Regions from separate parts of the Peribacillus aracenensis genome, predicted to be linked through region 1. Evidence: riboswitches for the same ligand, from Rfam matches in the RefSeq annotation. Region 1 holds a riboswitch; the other holds the start of a gene.
What was found. Region 1 has a riboswitch for FMN ahead of ribE (riboflavin synthase). Riboswitches for the same ligand answer to the same signal wherever they lie in the genome.

Region 1 (12,115 bases):
GGCCTTTACAGGAGGAACGGCAACAGGACGTAAGATCATGGAGGCTTCACTGGGTAACCTAAAGAAAGTGACATTGGAGCTCGGCGGGAAATCGCCTAATATCGTATTTGCGGACTCTGACTTTGAGACGGCCGTTGATTATGCTCTATACGGGATATTCTGTAATCAAGGACAAGTGTGTTCAGCAGGTTCTCGTTTGCTATTGGAAGAGTCCATTTACGATCAGTTCATTGCAAGTCTTACTGCGAAGGCGAAAAAGATCAAAGTAGGTTCAGGTTCTGATGAAAGCAGCCAGATGGGACCTATCGTTTCAGAAGCCCATATGAACAAAATATTATCGTATATCCAAATCGGAAAAGAAGAAGGTGCCAAAATAATCGTCGGTGGAAATCGAATGAAAGAAGAAGGCTTGGATAAAGGTTACTTTGTCGAACCTACTATTTTTGTTGATACGACACCGGACATGCGGATTGTGCAGGAAGAAATTTTTGGACCGGTGCTTGTCGTTCAAAAGTTCAAGGATGAAGCGGAAGCACTTCGACTGGCAAATGATACGAAATATGGTTTAGCGGGAGCGGTGTTCACGAATGATATCGCAAAAGCGTACCGTGTCATTAAAAAAGTGCGTGCCGGCATCACGTGGATAAATTCATATCATCCGACTTATAACGAAGCTCCGTGGGGAGGATTCAAGCAAAGCGGAAATGGACGCGAACTGGGAACCTTCGGTTACGAAGCTTACACTGAAGTGAAGCAAATCAATAACAACTTGGATATCCAGCCAACAGGCTGGTTTGATGAAGAATAAATGGCTTGACGAAAAGGCTGTTCCTTGTGGAACAGCCTTTTTTTGTGGAATCGCAGATAAATATCAAAAATCGGAGATATAACTCCGGAAAGTGCAGATAAATATCAGAAAGTGCAGATATAACTCCGGAAAACGCAGATAAAATGCCGGAATCGCAGATATATTTCAAGAATCGGAGATATAACTCCGAAAATCGCAGATATATTCAAAGATTGCTATACATTGATTTACTTTTGGTGGACTTTTTCAAGATCAACCCGTCCTGAAAAGAAAACGGCGCCATTACCCATATCTGAGAGGCGATCTGGGGTAAGGGAATTGATGTGCTGTTTTGTTTCAGGTGTATTCTGCCACAAGCCTTGGCTGACAAGAACGCCGGGTAACACATTTTCACCGGGAGCAGCGGTAAGCAAACATTCACCACGACCGTTCCAGATTTTAACCATATCTCCAGAGGATATTCCCATTGTTTTGGCATCGGCGGCATTCATGTGCAGCTTCGGCTCCTTTTCCAAGGAGATATGTTTGGCATTATTTGAAAAGGTCGAATTCAAGAAATTGTGATTAGGTGCCGGAATGAATAAAAATGGCAGGTCGCTGTCTTTTATGATTGGCGTATATGTTGGCAAAGGCTCGTATCCATCCTGCTTCATCCGTTCGGAATAAAGTTCGATTTTACCGCTTGGTGTCGGGAGTTTTCCTGGGAACATCGGCTGCATCTTGGCTTTGACAAATTGATTCCTTGAAAGGGAGTCATAGGTGATGCCTTCTAAATGAGGGTTTTCGGAAAAATCCAGCGCCTGACGTATCATATCTTCCTCTGAATCTTTAAATGCTTGTTCCCCAAATCCCATTCCAGCAGCTAAAAGTTTGAACAGCTCAACATTAGATTTCGACTCGCCATATTTTTCGACTACAGGTTTTTGTATTTGCACGTAATTATGCCAGTATGAATTATAAAAATCCTCCGTTTCATAAGATGATGTGGCAGGGAGGACGAGGTCGGCAAACATGGCAGTTTCGGTTAAGAATAGATCATGGACAACTGTAAATAGATCTTCCCGCATTAGGCCTTCCTGCACCTTATTAGCATTCGGAGCGACAAGTGCTGGGTTGGATCCGTATACAAACATGGAGCGAATCGGGTTTTCCTTTTTCAGAAGTGCTTGACCGATTTGGTTCATATTAATGGTCCGGGTAGCTTTATTATGCAATAAATCAGGACGTCTCAAGGCATTTGTATTAAAAGCCAGATATCCAGAATTCCCTTTGATGGCTCCGCCGCCTTCGGCAATCCATTGGCCGGTAAGTGCAGGCAGGCAGGCAATGGTACGTACCGCCATGCCGCCATTGTCATGGTGCTGCAGGCCATTGCCTATCCGAACGAATGATGGACTTGTGATGCCATACATCCTGGCTAATTCATATAAGTCTTCAATTGGAACGCCAGTGATCGCGGAGACGGTCGCAGGGTCATATTGGCGGACGTGTTCCCGCAATTCAGCAGCACCCACTGTGTATTCATCGAGAAAGGGCTGGTCGACTAGATTCTCGGCATATAGTATATGCATCAATCCGAGGGCGAGCGCACTATCGGTGCCAGGCAGAATCGGAATGAACCAATCTGCCCACTTGCCGGTTTGGTTTTTATGTACGTCAATGACAACTACTTTGGCCCCGTTTTTTCGGGCTTGCTGGGCAAGCGTTACTTGGTGCATATTTGTGCTCACAGCGTTAATGCCCCACATGATGAAAAGCTTTGCATGAATCGTTTCTTCTGGATCGACGCCGAATGAACCACCCATTGTATAGTTGTATCCGACTGAGCCTGCCGCGTTACAAATGGAACGCTCGAGCATGCTTGCACCGAGTTTGTGGAAAAAACGGCGATCCATCCCCTCAGCGCTGAGGTTGCCCATGTTTCCGTAAAAGCTGTAGGGAAGTATGCTTTCCGGTCCGTGCATTTCAATCAGGTCTTTCCATTTGGAAGTGATTGTGTCAATGGCCTCTTCCCAGCTGATTGGAGCAAAATTCCCTTCTCCTTTCGGACCGATGCGCTTTAATGGCTGTTTTAAGCGATTGGGGTCATATAGGCGGGCAGTCATGTTTCGGACTTTGTTGCAGATATTCCCTTTTGTGACTGGATGATCAGGATCTCCTTGAACTTTAATGATTTTCCCGTCTTTCTTGTGCAACAGTAAACCGCATTGATCAGGACAGTCTAGAGAGCAAACAGAGGGAAAGACTCCATCTGGCTGATTGATATAGGATTGCATGGCGTATTCCTCCTAATAATTTAATCTAATAAAATGAATTTTCTTAATTATATTGAAAGTGAAATCGTTCAAAGGTGCAAGAACTTCTTAACATATGTTTTTTTTTCTGATAAGCTTACAAGATGAAAATTATAACCTATAAATAGGAGGATTCATTTTTGGATTATGGAATTATAATATCAATTGGAATATACATGGCAGGCATGCTGTTAATTGGTTATTTTGCTTATCGGAAAACGGCCAACTTAACCGATTACATGCTTGGCGGCCGGAACTTGGGCCCGGCTGTAACTGCATTGAGTGCAGGGGCTTCCGATATGAGCGGCTGGCTGTTGATGGGGCTTCCCGGTGCTATGTACATAAGCGGGTTAAGTGCTGGCTGGATTGTCATCGGCCTGTGTACGGGATCTTATTTAAACTGGTTATTCGTGGCACCAAGACTTCGGACATACACGGAAGTGGCCGGCAATTCGATTACGATTCCGGACTTTTTGGGAAATCGGTTTAAAGATGGCTCCAGGGTCTTAAAAGTGGTATCAGCATCGGTCATTTTAATTTTCTTCACCTTTTACACATCTTCAGGCATGGTAGCGGGCGGTGAGCTTTTCCGCTCCGCTTTCAATTTGGATTATCGGTGGGGCATCTGGCTGACGGCGAGCGTTGTCATTCTTTATACATTATTTGGCGGATTCCTGGCTGTTAGCTGGACCGACTTCGTACAAGGTACAATCATGTTCATTGCCTTAATTCTAGTACCAGTTGTCGCGATTGTAAATATTGGTGGCTGGGACCCTACCTTCAATGAAATAAAATCGATCAACCCGAATTTATTGCATGTCTTTGAAGGAACATCAACCATTGGAATCATATCTCTTCTGGCATGGGGGCTTGGTTATTTCGGGCAGCCTCATATTATCGTTCGATTCATGGCGGTTTCATCTGTTAAAGAATTGAAAAATGCACGCCGGATCGGTATGGGCTGGATGATTTTTGCTATCGTCGGAGCGATGTTCACCGGATTGGTGGGGATAGCTTATTTTAACCTGGCAAATAGCCCTTTAGGGGAAAAAAATGCTGAGTCCGTCTTCATCATTTTATCTAAAGAACTGTTTCCTTCTTTAATTACAGGCTTCTTGTTGGCTGCTATTTTAGCAGCGGTCATGAGTACGATTGCATCACAGCTGTTAGTATCGGCAAGTGCTCTGACCGATGATTTCTATAAGCAGTTCATTCGTCCGAATGCATCTGATAAGGAATTAGTGCTGGTAGGCCGGTTTGGCGTGTTGGCGATTTCCGCCATTGCCCTATTATTGGCTTTTAATCCAAGCGGCACGATCCTTAAATTGGTGGGGTATGCATGGGCTGGCTTTGGAGCGGCCTTCGGTCCTGTCATTCTGTTAAGCCTGTACTGGAAACGGATGACGAAATGGGGAGCCCTGGCGGGAATGATTGTCGGTACGGCAACCGTGATCATCTGGGATATGATCGATAAGTTCGCTGAAGTATACGAAATCATTCCTGGTTTCATCGCTGGTTCAATAGCGGTAGTCGTTTTCAGCTTATTATCGGCCAAGCCTACAAAAGATATAGAAGAAGAATTCAATCAAGCCATTAAGAACCTCTCTTGATCATTGAAGGTCGTTAAAATGGTGCTGTTTTTTTAGCTATATAAAACAATGAATGTAATATATATGGTACAATACCGATAGAGTCCTTATGTTGAAAACATGAGGGCTTTTTTTGAGTGATTTGGGAATAATAAACCAAAAAACAATACAAAGGAAAAAATATGAACCAATCTCATAAAATTGCATGTAAAGTGGCTTTTATATATATAATCATTGGGGTCTTATGGATTTTCGTTACGGATTACATCTCTATGACACAGTCAAAGGCAGATGTTCAGAGATATGCAATGTTTCAACATTCAAAAGGGTGGATGTTCATTTTCATAACCGGGCTTTTCCTATACTTCATTATCAGGTATTGGACGGGAAAAGTGTTGAGGTCCCAACAAGAATTCGTTCTGAAGGATGAACAGTATCGGTCGCTGTTCAAGCATAACCCGGATTGTGTCCTTGAGCTGGATCTCGAAGGAAATGTCGTTTCGATAAACCCTGAAGCTGAAAAACTATTAGGTCATAACAGTGACAACTTGAAAGGCAAGAATGCGAATCATCTCCTCAACTGGAATGAAAGTGATAAAGTATCTGTATTCTTTAAACGGTCCCTTCAAGGGGAGGCTGTAAAATTCGAAACGACCATCCAGGATGGCAGTGATGAAGAGCGGATAATCCGTGTAACCTTTTTACCGATCATCGTTAACGCGGAAATGCTTGGAGTATATGCAATCGTTCGGGATATTACTGAATTACGGCGCGAAGAGGAATTGATGATCATGTCTGAAAAGCTATCTGTAATCGGGCATCTGGCTGCAGCGGTCGCACATGAGATACGGAATCCCCTGACATCGTTAAAAGGATTCGTACAGTTAATGGATATGACGCAGGAGGTGAACCCGCTGCATTCTGATATCATGTTGAAGGAAATTGACCGTATTAATATTATCTCAAGTGAACTTTTGATTCTTGGGAAGAAACAGGATGTAGCATTCCGCAGGATCGATCTTGCCGACAGTTTACAACAGGTATTCACGTTGATGAAAGCGGAAACGAATTTGAATAATATCGAATTGGGGTTCAGGGTTAAAACCGCCGAACCGATTTATATTATGGCTGATCCAATTGAAATTAAACAGTTGATAATCAATATCGTCAAGAACAGCATTGAAGCGATTGAGGATAATGGGAAAATTGATATATCGCTGCAAACCGTCGATGGACAAGCAATGGTCAGTGTGAGTGATAATGGCATGGGAATGGTGCCCGAGCGTCTTGAACGGATTGGTGAGCCTTTTTATTCGACGAAAGAAAAGGGTACGGGGATCGGGCTAGCAATTTGCCGGAAAATCGTTCATCGGCTTCACGGGGAAATGCATTTTGAAAGTGAGGTAAACATAGGGACGACGGTTACAATTCGTATTCCATTAGCTACTGGACAAGAATAAATGGTACTATGAAAGATAGGAAAAGTTATATTTTAAAGGAGAAAGATATGAGCGAATTACCTGAATTAGTGAACGATAGAAAAGCATATATACAAGAGGTCTGGAAAAAGTCCGGATTCGGGCAACTTACCCCGATTCAAACGAAAGCGATTCCGGTGATTGTCGAAGGAAAAGACATCTTGGCCGAATCACCGACTGGTACGGGAAAAACATTAGCATATTTACTGCCATTGCTAGAAAAGGTAGACCCTGAAAAGAAATCGCCCCAAGCTTTGATTTTGGCATCATCACGAGAACTGGTCATGCAAATCAATGAAGAGATCCGCATTTGGTCAGAGGGAAGCGGCATTACGGGTGCAGCATTCATCGGCGGTGCTAATGTGAAAAGACAGTTGGACAAACTGAAGAAGCGTCCCCAGGTGATTGCTGGAACACCGGGGCGTATTTACGAATTGATTGCCCAAAAGAAATTGAAGATGCATGAAGTTAAGACGATAGTACTTGATGAAGGTGACCAATTGATCACTCCAGAGCATATGGGAACGATCAATAATATTATCAAAACAACGCTAAAAGATCGACAGATCATGGTATTTTCAGCGACCTTGCCGGAGGAAACGGAAAAAGCGGCCAGGGGATTCATGAATGAACCCGAATTGATCAAGGTCGATAAGCATGAAAAAATGGAATCCAAGGTGGACCATCTTTACTTTGTTGTTGAGAGACGGGAAAAGTCCAAGATTCTCGAGAAAATCACAAGAATTAAAGATGTGAAGGCCCTTGCATTCCTTAATGATATAGCAGAGCTGAGCGTCCTACATGAAAAGCTGAGCTATAAAGGTATTGAAATGGGCGTGCTTCATGGTGAATCCAATAAAGTCGACAGGGAGAAAGCGTTGCGGAAGCTTCGTTCGGGAAAATCCCCAATGCTGATAGCAACGGATGTAGCGGCAAGGGGGCTTGATATTAAAGGTCTTACTGCGGTCGTTCATATTGATATGGCCGACAATATCGAACAATATATCCATAGATCTGGGAGAACTGGTCGTGCAGGTGCAGATGGCACTGTCATTTCAATCGTAACGGAAAGAGAAGAGCGAGAGTTGAAAAAAATGGCCCGTGAACTGGAGATTCCATTAACGAGAGTAACCTTCTATGGTGGAAACATCGTAGTCGATGAATGATACAAAAAAAGGGACAGCCATGGCGGCTGTCTTTTTTTTCGCAAATGCCCGTTAAGATATAAAAATTTAAAAGTTGCTCATTGTGCAGGATTCCCTGTAGAAAAGTGCCTGTTATTGCTGAATCAAATTGAACGATGGGTGCCTCGGCAAATGGGCCGTTCAAAAAGAAATGATCCAATAAAGATCAGAATATTTTCACCTCAAAGCATTTGATACTATAAAAATTGGGTTGGGAAATGATTCTAAATTCAGGAGTTCATTAATGGGGGATAAACATGAATGAAAACGCTTCCTTTATATGGTTTTTTGACATATGATAGCAATAGACATAGGTTAGGAGGAGACGGTATGACAGGAAAGTATAAACAGTTTGAAACGGCAGTCATCCATGAAGGATATGACTCGAAGAAGCATTTAGGAAGCTTGGCAACACCCTTATTCCAAACCTCAACATTCACTTTCGAAAATGCCGAGCAAGGGGAAAGACGTTTTGCCGGTAAGGAAGATGGATATATTTATTCTCGCCTTGGAAATCCAACGGTACAAGTACTTGAAGAAAAGATTGCCGCTTTGGAAGGAGGGGAAGCTGGCCTTGCTTTCGGTTCAGGCATGGCTGCCGTTTCAGCAGTGCTTTTTGCGTTAACAAAAACAGATGACCACATCCTGTGCTCACAGGGGCTATATGGTTGTACATTTGGCCTCCTGCAGCTAATGAAAAATAAATACCGCATCACACATGATTTTTGTGAAATGGATTCAGAAGAACAGGTAAGGAAAATGATCCGGCCGGAAACGACCTGCATATATGTGGAAACCCCTATCAATCCGACGATGAAAATGATTGACTTACAGATGGTGGTGAGAGTTGCGAAGGAATATAATGTGACGGTCGTTGTCGATAATACGTTTGCGACTCCCTACCTACAGAGACCGCTTGAATATGGCTGCGATATCGTCCTTCATAGCGCTACGAAATATCTTTGCGGGCATGGTGATGTCGTTGCAGGCCTTGTCGTCGGTAAGAAGGAATTCATGAATCAAGTAGCCGGGACTACACAGAAGGATATCGGTGGAATCATTTCACCATTCGATGCCTGGTTACTATTACGGGGGCTGAAGACCTTGCCTGTCAGGATGGACCGTCATTCGGCCAATGCAATGGCAATCTTTCAAGAACTTAAGAAACATTCAAAGGTGAAAAAGGTATATTATCCAGGTGATGTAGCTTCACCGGATTATTATATAATGCAAAAACAAATGAAACATGGCGGCGGCCTTATCTCTTTCGAACTGCATGGCACAAAACAGGATGCACAGGAATTCCTCAATAAATTGAAACTTATCAAAATTGCCGTAAGTCTAGGTGATGCCGAAACATTGATCCAGCATCCCGCTACCATGACGCACTCTGCCGTTCCTGAAGATTCACGGGAACAAATGGGCATCAGTGACCAGCTGGTCCGTCTCTCAGTTGGCCTTGAGGCTTGGGAGGATATCTGGCAAGATCTTCAGCAAGCATTTTAGGCTAACGTATATCTTATTTGTTCCTCCTATTTTGAATGAAGATGGTGATGGATACGATAAAAGTGATGGCAGCCAGGATATAAGAAATGTCTGTGATTATCGGATAGGCGCCGCTATTTCGTATCCCGATGCCTATGAATGCCCAAACGAATACGAGAGGATAGCACCAATCCCGGTTTTTACCTGCAAAGAAAAAGGCCAAGGCTGTTGCTGCAATCAGCAGGACGATCGTCCAGGTTATACGGGAAGCCCCAAAACCGTCCCATTTGATATAGGTGAGGTAATAAGAAATGTCAGCTATGGTTGCAACACTTACCCAGCCTGTATATACGGAAAACGGAAATAGGTCAAAAGCAACATGCTCGACTTTTTTCATTCTTGTATAAATGACCATTAAAGTAGCCAATAAAGCAATGATAATGAATACGGATAACAAAAAGCGTTCATAGTGCCAAGCCAAAAGCCAAGCGCCATTCAAGATACAGCTTAAAGCAAACCAAGGATAGGATGCCTTATATGCAGGGCTGTTTTGATGTTTACTTAAAAACTGCCTGAATACCCAGATGGCGAGCAGGAAATAGATCAAGCCCCATATGGAAAATACATAACCGGCAGGAGTGAAAAGGACATCAAGTTTATCGGAAATCTCTCCTGATGTTTGGCCGTTCAATGGCAAGAAATTGGCTAAAAAATTCATCGTGACGACGAATAGATAGAAAATCAAGTTAATGATGGTAATAATCATCGGCCTTCCTCCTTGTGTGAATTGAGATCCTTCTAACCTTATTCCACATATTCAGCCTGGCTAACCTTTTCGGAGCACATCGGGGGTACTTGGAGACATTTTTCCATAAAAAGAGGAAGTTCCTGTAACAATGGAACCATTTAAGGTTAGAAATTTTACATCTTCACTTTATGGTGATAAAATGTTCAAAGATTCATATTATTTTAGTCCTTCGGGGTCGGGTGAAAATCCCAACCGGCGGTGATGAAGAAATTCTAAGCCCGCGAGCCTGATAAAGGCAGGATTTGGTGAGATTCCAAAGCCGACAGTACAGTCTGGATGGGAGAAGGACGTGTGGAACCCAAGTGTATACGTATGCCTAATTTTTTGAAAATGAAAATATTAGGCTTTTTAGGTATACAATTTTTTTCACTCATTTCTCCTGCTAACTCCTTAGGTCATCCTAAGGGGTTTTTTATATTTTATAAAAGGGGGAAAAACATGTTTACGGGAATCATTGAGGATATCGGTACCGTGCATTCCTTAAAAAAAGGAAAAAGCAGTATGGAGTTATCGATTCGTTCTGAAAAAGTCCTTGAAGATGTGCAACTGGGGGATAGTATTTCAGTCAACGGGGTCTGCTTAACGGTAACATCCTTCACGAAAAGTTTGTTTACGGTCGACGTGATGCCGGAAACGGTCAAAGCTTCCACGATCCGGACATTGAAATTGGGATCACCTGTTAATCTCGAACGAGCAATGAGTGCGCAGGGGAGGTTTGGTGGTCATTTTGTTTCAGGTCATATCGACGGAACCGGAACGATCATAAAAAAAGAACGGAAAGAAAATGCCGTATATTATGTAATTCAATTGGAAGAAGGGCTTAGTACCTTCTGTATTCCAAAAGGTTCCGTGGCCATTGATGGAACAAGCTTGACGATATTTGGGATCGAAAGGAACCTTTTGACTGTATCACTGATTCCATTGACTCATCAGGACACCATATTGGGACAAAAAGCGGCTGGCGATATCGTTAACATCGAAAACGACATGATAGGGAAATATATAATACATCAAATGAAAAATGGCAATCCGAAACCAGGACTGAATTTAGAGTTTTTGGCAGAGCATGGATTCTAATAAAAGGGCGGTGTAATGATGTTCCATACAATAGAAGAGGCAATAGAAGATTTGAAGGCTGGCAAGGTAGTAATCGTATCCGATGATGAAGACCGTGAAAATGAAGGGGATTTTGTAGTGTTGGCCGAAAGGGCGACACCGGAAGCGATTAATTTCATGGCGACCCATGGGCGTGGTTTGATTTGTACCACCATCACTGAAGAATTGGCAGCGAAATTGAAGCTGCATCCTATGGTAGGTGAAAATACCGATCATCATGGCACTGCTTTTACGGTAAGTGTCGATCATAAAAGCACCTCTACAGGAATCAGTGCTTTTGAACGGTCCTTGACCATCCTTGAACTTCTAAATGAAGATTCTGTCGCTGAAGATTTCCAAAGGCCTGGTCACACTTTTCCGATAGTCGCTAAAGAAGGCGGCGTATTAAGAAGGGCAGGACATACGGAGGCATCGGTGGACTTGGCGAAGTTATGCGGTGCCGCTCCAGCTGGTGTCATTTGTGAAATCATGAATGAAGATGGATCAATGGCCCGCGTATCCGATTTAGAAGTCATCGCTGATAAATTTAACCTGAAATTCATTACGATAGCCGATTTGATTCGGTATCTTGAACAAAATGATTCAATTGGGAAACAGGAACTTGAACTGAACATTCCTAAAGCTTGAATGATTATTAGAAATTAAATCTTAACGTGAAAAAAATGATATTGTTTTTTAAAATTAGGAGGAATTGGACATGGGGAAAACTATTGAAGCACAATTAATCGGATCAGGATTGAAAGTCGGAATCGTGGTAGGAAGATTTAATGAGTTTATCACTAGCAAGCTTTTAGGAGGGGCATTGGATGGCCTTAAGCGTCATGGCGTTGATGAGAATGATGTTGACATCGCGTGGGTCCCGGGTGCTTTTGAACTTCCGTTAATAGCTAAGAAACTTGTGAATACAGGTAAATATGATGCTGTAATCGGTCTTGGAACGGTAATCAGGGGTGCCACTTCACATTATGATTATGTCTGCAACGAAGCAGCTAAAGGCATGGCTTCCGTTTCATTGGAAACAGGTGTACCGGTTATCTTCGGTTTGCTGACAACTGAGAATATTGAACAAGCCATTGAACGTGCAGGAACAAAATCAGGTAACAAAGGATATGAAGCTGCGGTTAGTGCCATTGAAATGGCCAACCTTGGAAAATTAATAGAACAATGATTTCACATAAGGAAGCCGCAGGGAAAAACATTCCTGTGGCTTTTTTTAATTGTCCAGTTGGAAATACCTCGATTTCAGAGTAATGCATTTTTAGGTATAAATCATGGAAAATAAAGAACCATTAGGAAATTTCAAAAAAAAAAACGAACAAAAGCATCACGTAATGGAAGCATGATAAAATATGC
Region 2 (12,115 bases), on a different contig from region 1:
GAAAATGCTTATCGCGTGGATGTATTGCCTGTCACCTTTTTGGTCGATAAAGAGGGGAAAGTGATAGATATCATCACCGGAGCTTTGACAGAAGAGAGCATCCAAAAACATATGGAGAGAATTAAACCATAATATTGGGGAGTTTTTGACATGAAAGAAGTAAAATGCGATTGTGGTCATATAAATCCGTTTGGCACAAAGATTTGTGGGAAATGCGGAATGGTGCTTGGTAACGAAAGAGACAACAAGCTTATTGATATGAGATATGAAGGAAGTGCCAGGCGTTCACAAACATATAAAAAAACGATCATCGATAAAATATGGAACTTCTTTTCTTCCGTTAAGGTAGGGGTGACGCTTATTGTCATTGCCTTGATCGCTTCAGCCATCGGGACGATTTTACCTCAGGAAATGTACATCCCTTCAACAGCTACGCCTGCAGAGCATTATGAACTGGAATACGGCTGGTTCGGAAGAGTGTATTATGAACTCGGGTTTCATAACTTGTATAGTTCATGGTGGTATCTGATTATCATAGGCATGCTGGGCATATCACTATTGATTGCCAGTATCGATCGGTTCTTTCCATTATATCGATCGTTAAAAAAACAAGGGGTTACACGTCATGACGGTTTCATGAAACGTCAGCGGATTTATGGGGTGACAAAGCTTGAAGACCAAGATATAAACCTTGAAGAAGTAAAGGATAGACTAAAAAGGCAGCGTTATCATATACGTGAGGAGAACGGTCATATACTTGCCGAAAAGGGTCGTTTTTCACGTTGGGGACCATATGTTAATCATATTGGACTTATCATTTTCTTAATTGGAGCATTATTGCGTTCTGTCCCTGGGATGTATATCGACAAAGTACTTTGGCTGCGTGAAGGCGAAAGAAAAGAAATCCCGGGTACAAATGGTGAGTATTACCTCCAGAATAATGAATTTACCTTAGAGGTATATGACAAAGAGAATGATGAAGATGAGCAGTACAGTGCTGCAATTGATAAAACCGGTACGATCGCAAAAACCTATCAATCCGATGTTACGTTGTATGAGCGCAACGGAGAGACCTTACCAGGGGAAAAAGTGGACCTTGTTAAACTTAAAGATTATAAAATCAAAGTCAATGAACCTCTGAAACATGATCATTATGCCCTCTACCAAGTAGACTATAAACTGGATGAGCTCAGTACGATGTCTTTTAATTTGATAAATAAAAAAACCGAAGAGAAATATGGAAGCTTAAAGGTTGATTTGAACAATCCACAAAAGAAATACGAGTTGAAAGAAGGATATTCCGTTGACTTGATCAGTTACTTCCCCGATTTCGAGTTCGATGAAAAAGGTGAGCCAAGAACGATATCGAAGATTCCGAATAATCCAGCATTTATCTTTAAAATGCATACCCCGGATAAGCCAGAGGGTGAGGTCAGTTTCGTGGCGATTAAGGAGACTGTGGAGCCTTTAGGGGAAAACACTTATAAAATGGCTTTTAATGGTGTGGAAACCCAAGATGTCACGGCTTTGACTGTCAGGAAGGATTTAACGCTTTGGATATTATTCACGGGTGGAATCATTTTCATGATCGGAGTTGTCCAAGGGTCTTATTGGAATCACCGGCGTATATGGATTAAGAGGAAAGATGATGAGATATTAATGGCCGGCCATACAAACAAAAACTGGCACGGTATTAAAAGAGATATAAAACAAGCGATAGAATCGACATCACTTTCCGAACCAATGGATCAACTTGAAGATGAGAAATCTTCTAGTAAGGGGGAAGTTTTAAATGGCTGAATTGAGCAGTAACTTTTTATATGCAGCTTTCTTATTATATCTTGTCGCTACCTTTTTCTTTGGCGGATCAATCAAGGATAAACGCGGAGCGGAGGAAAAGAAACAAAACAAATGGGCTAAACTGGGCATTTTCATCACCATTTTCGGTTTCGCGGCTCAAATTGGGTATTTCATCACTAGATGGATTGCTGCCGGCCATGCCCCGGTAAGTAACCTGTTTGAATTTACAACCTTTTTCGGAATGATGCTGGTCGGTGCTTTCATATTAATTTATTTTCTTTATAAAACACCTGCCCTTGGGCTATTCGCTTTACCGATTGCGTTATTGATAATCGCATATGCAAGTATGTTCCCTACAGAGATTTCGCCACTCATTCCTGCATTGCAGAGCGATTGGCTTCATATTCATGTAACGACTGCAGCGGCAGGACAGTCGATCCTTGCCATTAGTTTCGTTACTGCCATCATTTATTTAATCAAATTCGTCGATCAGACACAATCAAGCAAAAGAACGTTCTGGCTTGAAGGTATCATGTTCACATTAGTCTGCACCATCGGATTCGTCATCATCACTTCTTCTTTTGCTGCGATGGATTATAAGGCTAATTTTGATTGGGTCGATAAACACGGAGCCGAGGTCAAACAGGAATTCAACCTACCGGCATTGGTTGGTCCCAATGAAGGGAAACTTATCGAGACTGATCGATTTGAACCACTGGTGGACATGCCTGCACTGATCAATGCCAAGAAGCTGAACACTGTACTTTGGTCATTCGGTATTGGGCTCATCTTGTATGGTTTAATAAGGTTGATTGCTCGCAAAAGAGTGGCAGCATTGATTAAACCGATCGTTAAAAATGTGAATTTGAATTTATTGGACGAGATTAGCTATCGTTCGGTCCTTATCGGTTTTCCGATTTTCACTCTCGGGGCCCTCATTTTTGCAATGATCTGGGCTCAAGTGGCCTGGACACGATTCTGGGGCTGGGATCCGAAAGAGGTCTGGGCACTGGTTACGTGGTTGTTTTATGCAGCTTTCTTGCATCTGCGCATGTCAAAGGGATGGCAAGGGGAAAAATCAGCTTGGCTTGCCGTCATCGGTTTTGCCATCATTATGTTTAACTTGATATTCGTCAATCTTGTTATTGCTGGTTTGCATTCATATGCTTGATTCTGTATTGTAATATTTAAATGAAGGGGGTCTTTTGATAGAAACGTCGAGGAGTTGGCTTATCGATTTTTCTAGAGAATGATCCCTTTTTCAGTCAATGCCATTAATAAGGATATTTCGGTGAAATGGCATTTATGAACTTTTAGTGAGCGCTCGAAGCCTTTTTTTGTGACAAAATGGTGAAAGGTTCATGGAAGCCATGCAAAAAATGGCTCTTTATCGTACTTTATAAGGAAAAAGTATTAGTCATGGAAGTTTTCATTTTGTAGAATATAGGATAGGAGGCTGATTACATAATGTATAATGCTATAAAAATTCTCGTGGTGGATGATGAGGAAAGAATCCGCCGGCTGCTAAAGATGTATTTGGAAAGAGAAGAATACATAATCGATGAAGCTGAAAATGGAGATATGGCTTTAACAAAAGCCCTTGAAAATGAGTATGATTTAATTTTATTGGATATTATGATGCCTGGTAAAGATGGAATCGAAGTTTGCCGTGAATTAAGGGAAAAGAAAACGACACCGATTATCATGCTGACTGCTAAAGGGGAAGAAGTGAACCGCGTTCAAGGATTCGAAGTGGGGACCGATGATTATATCGTAAAGCCGTTCAGTCCCCGTGAAGTCGTATTAAGGGTTAAAGCTTTATTACGTCGCTCTTCAAGCACTAGTTACATGCAGACGGAAACGACGGCAAAAGATGTGATCGTCTTCTCGCATCTAACCATTGATAATGATGCTCACCGTGTTCTTGCCGATAACAAAGAGGTCTCATTAACACCCAAAGAATATGAATTATTATATTTCTTGGCGAAATCTCCAGATAAGGTTTTCGACCGGGAGCAATTGTTAAAAGAAGTTTGGCACTATGAATTCTTTGGGGATCTTCGAACTGTTGACACGCATGTTAAACGCTTACGTGAAAAATTAAACCGCATATCCGAAAACGCAGCCAAGATGATTGTCACTGTTTGGGGTGTAGGTTACAAGTTCGAAGTCATTAATGACTGATGCTATGGGGCAGTGTTGTAGGGAAGCTATGGGCAACGATCCTATTGCTCGTGTCATTTGTACTAATTGTTTTAACCGTTCTGCTGGTCGAATTCTTTGAGAATTTCCAGATTGAAAATATTGAAAATGATTTAACCAAAACCGCTGAACAAATCATTAAGGTAACGAATGAACATCAGGGGTCCAGCAATGAGGTTTTACAAATAGCTTCGGAATTAATAGGCAATGAAACGAAAATGATCATTCTTAATGATGACAAAATGGTATTCTCATCAATTGGAGGAGATAATGAGTTCGAAATCACGCCGGAACTCATTAAAAATGATTCCGAATTGATCAAGGTTTTTACGGAAAGAAAGACTGTAAAAAAGGAAATGGCGCTATCCGATGATGCAGACGATAAGGAATTGTCCGCAATCGTAGTAGGCATTCCACTTGAATTGAATGGGGAACAGGATGAAGTTTTCCTATTTCAATCGTTGGAGTCCATGGAAGAAACCACAAAATCGACTACACAGTTCATATTATTGGCAGCAGGCATCGCCATTATTTTGACAACGATTTTTGCTTTCTTTTTATCTACAAGAATCAATGCACCATTGGTGAAGATGAGGGAAGCCGCGCTAGCGATTGCCCGGGGGAAATTTGATACAAAGGTTCCCATCTTGACTCAAGATGAAATCGGTGAACTTGCCATAGCGTTTAACCAGATGAGAAAACAGCTGAAATTCAATATGAATGCACTTAGTCAGGAAAAGGAACATCTCTCCAGCATTCTTAGCAGTATGGCAGATGGGGTCATTACCTTCAATAAAGATGGCACAATTCTTGAAACGAATCCGCCAGCAGAAAGGTTTCTGCAATCCTGGTACTTTGAAAAGGGCTATAACCGGGAAGATAATGTCAATGTCCCATTGGTTTTGATGAATCTTTTTGATGAATCAGAGTCCTTCGATAAGGAGCAAGTCGGTGAAATTACTTTGCAGGGCCGCGATTGGGGATTCATTGTCAGTCCTCTATATACAAATGCCGACAATATTAGGGGAGCGGTGGCCATCATACGGGATATGAGCGATGAAAGACGTATGGACAAACTTAGGACTGATTTCATAGCGAATGTCTCACATGAGTTAAGAACGCCGATTTCAATGTTGCAAGGATATAGTGAAGCGATCGTAGATGACATTGCGAGCAGTGAAGAGGAAAAGGTGGAAATGGCCCGCATCATCTATGATGAGTCTTTGAGAATGGGCCGTTTAGTCAACGACCTCCTCGATCTAGCTAAATTGGAATCGGGTAAAATGAACCTTAGCTATGAATGCGTACCTATTTCTCCTTATTTAAAGAGGATCACAAGTAAGTTTTCCGGGCTGGCTAAAGAAAAGGGGATCACCATATCAGCCAGCATGCAAGACGATCAAATTCAATGGCACTTCGATCCGGACCGCATTGAACAGGTTTTGACCAATTTAATTGATAATGCGATTCGTCATACTCCTCCGGGCGGTAACATTGATGTCATTCAGAGGACAAGTGATCGAAGGGGACTGATCATTGATGTCAGGGACTCTGGATCTGGGATTCCCGAAGAAGATTTGCCTTTTGTATTCGAGAGGTTTTATAAAGCGGATAAAGCAAGGACCCGCGGCCGTTCGGGCACCGGGTTGGGTTTGGCAATCGTAAAAAATATAATCAATGCCCATGATGGCTTCATTTCGGTAAACAGTTTACCTAATAAAGGGACGACGTTCAGTTTTATCCTGCCTCGAATTATGGAAAATGCTGAATGACGGGTGGCTTGCCAAAAAATCTTGTTTCATAAGGAATTGAGAAAAACAAAGGCAATTGGATTTCTTTCCAACTTGTCTTTGTTTTTTTTAGGAAACAAAATAAGAAGTCCCTGATATGTGGAAATTAACGGAACTTTATAATAAGATTAAAGCCGAAGTATGTAACTTTTGTTTTGGATTGACGACTATATTTATGAACGGATGTGGGGAAATGATGGATTCCGTTTTCCACGATCTTTATGAAAAATATCATCAGGAAATATATCAATTCATTTTTTATATGACTAAAAATCGAGAAACATCGGAGGACCTTGTTCAGGAAGTATATATACGGGTGATGAAGGCTTATGAACGCTTCGAAGGAAAAAGCAGTGAAAAAACGTGGATGTACTCGATTGCAAGAAATGTGACGATTGATTACTTTCGGAAACAAAAAGGGTGGAAAGATAAAATCTTTCCTAACTTTGATTGGGATAGGCAATTGATAAAAGATAAAGAGCCCATTCCGGAAGAAGTGGCTATCATGAACGGTGAAATCCAAGATATTTATCATTGCTTAAACCGGTGTACCACGAATCAAAGATCCGTCATCATATTACGATATATTCAGGGACTGTCCATTACGGAAACTGCTGAAGTATTGAATTGGAGTGAAAGTAAGGTAAAAACGACCCAGCACCGTGCTTTGAAGGCTATTAAAAAGTTGATGGAAGATTTATCTGGAAAGGAGGGCCACCGCATTGAGAAGATCCCGTTGGAAAGAAAGCGAAATTGAAGACATGCTGCGCGAGCTTCCGAAATTAAAAGATGACCGAACCAAGGCAGAGGTGTTTGCGAGAATATATGATAAGAAGAAAAAGAAACACTGGATACCTCTATTTGCGGGTGTTGCCTCCTTATTCTTAATGGTTGTTTTGGCATCATCTTTAATTATTGAAAAAAAAGGAACGACAAGTCAAGAGGACAGCGGCAGTAGTGGGAAATTATCTCTATCTGAAAATAAGGGAATGGCAGATCTTGAACGCCAGGATGCGAGTAACAAAGAAAATCATTCAGCGGATAGGCAGGATAATCAAAAGTTTTCGAGTAAGCAAGCGGAAATAGAATCTAAAGAAAAGGTTTCAGAAATGGAACCCCGACAATGGAAAAAGGAAAAAACAATTGCACAAGCGATCTATCAAGATGACCTTAAAAATGCATCAATCATTACGATGGGTGTCCCAGATGATCAAATGAATTTCATTGTTCCCATTTCGATTAAACTCAAACATTATGACGAAAGTGATAAACTGAATCAGTTAGTTAATCAAATGTCCGATGTGGATGAAGAGCAATATGGGCTATCTGACTATTTTCCACTTGATATAAAGATCAGCCAAGGAAACGATATGACCACTGCTCATATTGATTTTCAAGAAAAAAGCCGACTATTGGATGAAGATACACTTTTTCTCCATTCGATGGAGGAAACGCTTTCCTATAACAAAATAGAGAAAATGACATTTTCTACAGATGGTAAGCAAGGTGCCATGTTTGCGCACGCAGGTTATTTAAAAGAAATGGATATACCTCATCAAAAAAATCGCACATACTTTCTTTACCAAAAGGATGAGTCCTCCCCGAGGTTCCTTGTTCCAAGCAATATGGGTTATCAGGACTTTGAGGAGGCGCTGCAAGCTGGAAAAGGGGAGGCGGACATCGAAGGAATTTCACCTGCAATCCCGCATGACCTGAAATGGGAAAGGATAAGCTCTAATGGAAATCTTGTGATCATTCAATTATCAGATCAAGTTGCCATTGAAAATAGTAAGGAATCCCTTCAAGCTTTAGAAGCCATACTCTTCATTGCCAAGGATTTTGGTTTTGAAAAAGTGAAGTTTGAAAATGCTCCCATTGAAGAGGTAGGCCAGCTGAATTTAACTGAAGACATATTGGTGCCCAAAGCACCGAACCAAGTGAATTGAGGTGTGATAAAACACCCGGTCTATGGTTGGCAAAAGCCCCTTGCATTCACAGAAAAAGTGCCCGTGCTGGACGGGCACTTTTTTCTACTTATAATGAAATACGGGCCATGAATGTAATTTCTTCTGTTTCCATTAAAAATTGTTTCATGTTGTCTTCTAATGGTAAATCAAAGCTCAAAACCATGATGGCTTCCCCGCCAGCTTCTTTTCGGCCAACCTGCATGGTTGCGATATTCACATCGTGATCACCTAGGACCTTACCTACGTTACCGATTACACCAGGTTTATCGGTATGCTGGATATAAAGTAAATTCGATTCTGGTTGAAAGTCGATTTTGAAACCATTCAAACTTACAATTCGAGAACCGTAATTTTCGATATAGGTTCCACTGATTGTTAATTCACGGTTGTCACCTTTTACTTTAAGGCTGATCAAATTCGAGTAACCTAAAGAGTCCGTAGAGATTTTTTCACCAACGGTTATGCCACGCTCTTTTGCGATCAACAAGGCATTCACTTCATTGACTGATGCATCGACTCTTGATCTGAAAAAGCCAGAGATTAGACTTTTTGTAAGAATCGCTGTATCGAAATCCAATGATTCTCCTGCATACGTAACGGAGATTTCCTGAATTCCTTCATTCATGCACTGAGAAGCAATGGATCCCATTTGCTGAACAAGTTGATAGAATGGCTGTACCTTTTCAAACACTTCTTTAGATATGGCTGGAAGGTTGATTGAACTTGAGACTGGGTTTCCTTCAAAATAGGTCAATACTTCCTGGGCAACTTGTACCGCAACATTTAATTGGGCTTCTTTCGTGGAAGCACCAAGATGCGGTGTAGCAATGACGCTATCCAGTTCAAGCAGTTTATGGCCAAGTGGAGGTTCTTCGACGAAAACGTCCAGTGCCGCCCCTGCAACACGTCCTTCGATTAACATTTCATATAAATCATCTTCGTCCAGAATTCCACCACGGGCGCAGTTTAGTACATAAACCCCCTTTTTACAGGTAAGCAGTTTTTCTTTATTGATTAATCCTCTAGTATCATTCGTTAATGGTGTATGAACTGTAATGATGTCTGCTTTAGGAAGCAATTCATCTAACGGCAGGGCCGTTACGGACATTTTCTTTGCACGATCGACAGTCAGGTACGGATCATAGACAATGACATCCATGCCAAACACTTTAGCACGTTTTGCAATTTCCCCTCCGATACGTCCAAAGCCAACTATACCTAATGTTTTACCTCGAAGTTCAGTTCCTGTATAAGAAGAACGTTTCCACTCCCCATTCTTCAGTGAAGCATAAGCTTGCGGAATGTGGCGCATTAATGAAGCCATCATCGCAAATGTATGTTCAGCTGTTGAAATGGTATTGCCGTCAGGTGCATTAACCACGACAATCCCGCGTTTTGTTGCTGCCGGGATGTCTATGTTATCAACACCGACACCAGCGCGTGCTATAATCTTTAATTGCGGCATACGGTTCATTAACTCTTCCGAAACCTTCGTTGCACTTCTCACAAGAATTGCATCGATCCGATCAAGTTCGTTTGCAGCTTCCTCTACGGTTTTCTGAATGAGATGAATATTGGATGCCTCTGATAGCGGTTCGAGTCCTTCTGGTTTAATGGCGTCTGCTACTAAAATCCGATACACGTCTAAACACCTTCCTAGGGAAAAGAATTATCTTAAATTTCAGTTAATTTTACAATTGAAATGCTTATTATGTCAATTTGGCTTATTTAGATGTAAGCGCTTAATAACAGTATTTTTTATCTGATCTTTTGATTAATATCGTGATATAAATGGCTTCGTCTTCGTTTGCATAATATAAAAAAATTTTCGCTATTTGTTTTAAACCATTCACTGCGACGATCGATATTCATCCTAAATGCATTAATCGAGAGAAAATGCTATCAAAAAAAAGGAATTTCAGATATAATGGGAAGTATAAAAATTTTATAGGTCTATCTTCGGGGCGGGGCGCAATTCCCCACCGGCGGTGATGAAGGAATTTCTTCTTCTAAGCCCGCGAGCCTTACAAGGCAGGATTTGGTGTGATTCCAAAGCCGACAGTATAGTCTGGATGGGAGAAGATGGAGGTTCCTGAGTGCGTTTCAACAGTTATTTGCTGAACGTTTGTTTGATGTAGCCTTTAATTTATCCCTTTAATTCTATTGGAATTAAAGGTTTTTTATTGAGCATCAGCATATTTTGGAACCCCAACCTCTTTTTCAGGTAGATCGGAAAAGAAGGAGAGAGAACTATGAATAAGAACAAAGTGAAAAAAACGGTCACACTTGCGATGATGGGAAGCATTTCTTATTTATTGATGCTTTTAAATTTCCCGTTTCCAGGATTCCCGCCTTTTCTCAATGTCGATTTTAGCGACATACCAGCACTGATGGCGGCATTGATTTTCGGTCCGATGGCTGGAATTCTAGTCGAGTTCATTAAAAACCTTTTGGATTTAGTCATGACTGGGACCATGACTGCTGTACCTGTGGGGCATATCGCTAACTTCATAGCCGGAATACTGTTTGTCTTGCCAACTTATTATGTATTTAAGAAAATCAATTCAAAAAAAGGGATGACGTTCGCTTTACTTGCGGGGACAGTTTCCATGGCGGTATTCATGAGTGTTTTAAACTATTTTGTCTTTTTACCGGCATATACCTTCTTTATGGGATGGGATGCAATGTCGGCGCCAGAGTCAAGAAAGTTCGTTACGACGGCAATCTTGCCTTTCAACGTGATTAAAGGCGTGCTCATCACATCTGTATTCATGTTGCTGTTCATTAAATTACAGACATGGATCAATAAACAAACATTATATAAAAATGCTTAACGGCATTGACGATAGAAATGAAAAAACAACCGGATATCCATATTCGGTTGTTTTTTTATGTTTGTTTTTTTGGTATGAGACAAAAGAAAAAGCCATTCTCGATCGAAAATGGCTTGTATCGTTATTCGAATTTTAGTGCGTCTCCGTCAAATGCTTCGTCAGCAACTTTAATGGAATCCGTTGGGCATCCTTCAAATGCATCCATCATGTCGTCTATAAGTACATCTGGAATTTCAACGATTCCCTCGTTATCGTCAAGGGTAACAAATGCAATCCCTTCGTCATCATAATCATATATATCTGGTGCGGCTGCTCCGCAAGCTCCACAAGCTATGCATGTTTCTTTATCCACAATAGTAAATTTAGCCATGAATATAACCCCTCCTAAGTTGTTTAACAACTGATAATCTTTTTATTTCAGATTATTATCTCTTTCTTATTGTAAGACCGAATGCCAAACTTTTCAATAGAAATTGTATTGATAATAACTATCATATAGCTGAATGTCAACGAAAAACATCGAAATAATTAATTTGGTTCTTTCCGTGGTTCGTCATTTAGTCACATATTTTTCCTTGTATTCATCATTAATAACGGCGATTTTTGCAGTTTTTTGTTACAATGGGGTTATTGGTTAAATGAAACAAGGATGTGAGTCCCATGAATAATTATCTACAGGCCATCATTCTATATGCGATAAAAAAATTTCAAGGCGAACGTTCCATTTATGCTATATACCATATGCTGCAGGGTAAGAAATCGTCACAAACAATCCAGGATGCCCATTTATTCGGCTTAACGGATATTTTTGGGACAATACCTCGATTTACCCGTCAGCAATTAAATCAAAACATTGATCATTTACTTAAGCATGAGATGATTAATTTAACGGATAGATTAGATGCGTATGAAATTAGTATGCAAGGTGAGGGAATGTTAGGCGATTACTTTAAAAAATATCCTTTTCCGGCGTATATAAATGGTTGGAAGTATAACAATATAACCCCGGTTTTCTGGGGAAGGTTAAACTTACTCATTCAAACCATATCCCATATTGTCCACAATGAAAGACGTTTTTATCCGATTCAACGAAATCCCAAAATCCAATTCTTCGTAAAGGAATTTTTACATGTCAATCGTCAGGATCGAACGGTGATTGCCCAACATCTATATGATGAACTGGTATTCCTTTTAGAAAGTCAAAGTGATGTGAAACGAGACATTTTCATATTGAGGTTAACCGGAATAAACAGGATTGGACTTACGTTTGAACAGATTGCAAAAAGGAAAGAGGTAGAAGAAGAGTATGTTCGCTTTACATTTCTTGACACATTGCATCAAATGCTTGCGGAAATGGAATCGGGAAAGGATTACCCACTCTTGTCATCATTAACCAATGATTGGAAAAGCAGTGGGAATCCTCAATTGACACAATCTACCAATACAACTTTACGATACATCCAGGAAGGGAAAAATCTGGATGAAATAGCGGGAATCCGCAGATTGAAGGTCAACACCATCG

Region 2: linked by a shared signal. The riboswitch ahead of N0M92_RS12690 (ECF transporter S component) and the one ahead of ribE (riboflavin synthase) in region 1 are both predicted to bind FMN.

The regions. Positions count from the first base shown of each region.
Region 1 is NZ_JANZMJ010000014.1:90,199-102,313, forward strand. It holds gene N0M92_RS15295 (aldehyde dehydrogenase family protein) at 1-808, shown strand, start outside; gene N0M92_RS15300 (molybdopterin oxidoreductase family protein) at 1,036-3,084, opposite strand; gene putP (sodium/proline symporter PutP) at 3,243-4,712, shown strand; gene N0M92_RS15310 (ATP-binding protein) at 4,964-6,151, shown strand; gene N0M92_RS15315 (DEAD/DEAH box helicase) at 6,199-7,335, shown strand; gene megL (methionine gamma-lyase) at 7,684-8,859, shown strand; gene N0M92_RS15325 (TspO/MBR family protein) at 8,873-9,604, opposite strand; FMN riboswitch at 9,808-9,938, shown strand; gene ribE (riboflavin synthase) at 10,085-10,723, shown strand; partial or broken gene ribB (3,4-dihydroxy-2-butanone-4-phosphate synthase) at 10,742-11,380, shown strand; gene ribH (6,7-dimethyl-8-ribityllumazine synthase) at 11,460-11,930, shown strand.
Region 2 is NZ_JANZMJ010000010.1:143,530-155,644, reverse strand. It holds gene resA (thiol-disulfide oxidoreductase ResA) at 1-132, shown strand, start outside; gene resB (cytochrome c biogenesis protein ResB) at 151-1,800, shown strand; gene ccsB (c-type cytochrome biogenesis protein CcsB) at 1,793-2,971, shown strand; gene N0M92_RS12715 (response regulator) at 3,268-3,984, shown strand; gene N0M92_RS12710 (ATP-binding protein) at 3,981-5,774, shown strand; gene sigX (RNA polymerase sigma factor SigX) at 5,989-6,549, shown strand; gene N0M92_RS12700 (hypothetical protein) at 6,515-7,738, shown strand; gene serA (phosphoglycerate dehydrogenase) at 7,827-9,401, opposite strand; FMN riboswitch at 9,711-9,847, shown strand; gene N0M92_RS12690 (ECF transporter S component) at 10,012-10,593, shown strand; gene N0M92_RS12685 (ferredoxin) at 10,715-10,963, opposite strand; gene N0M92_RS12680 (helix-turn-helix domain-containing protein) at 11,254-12,115, shown strand, end outside.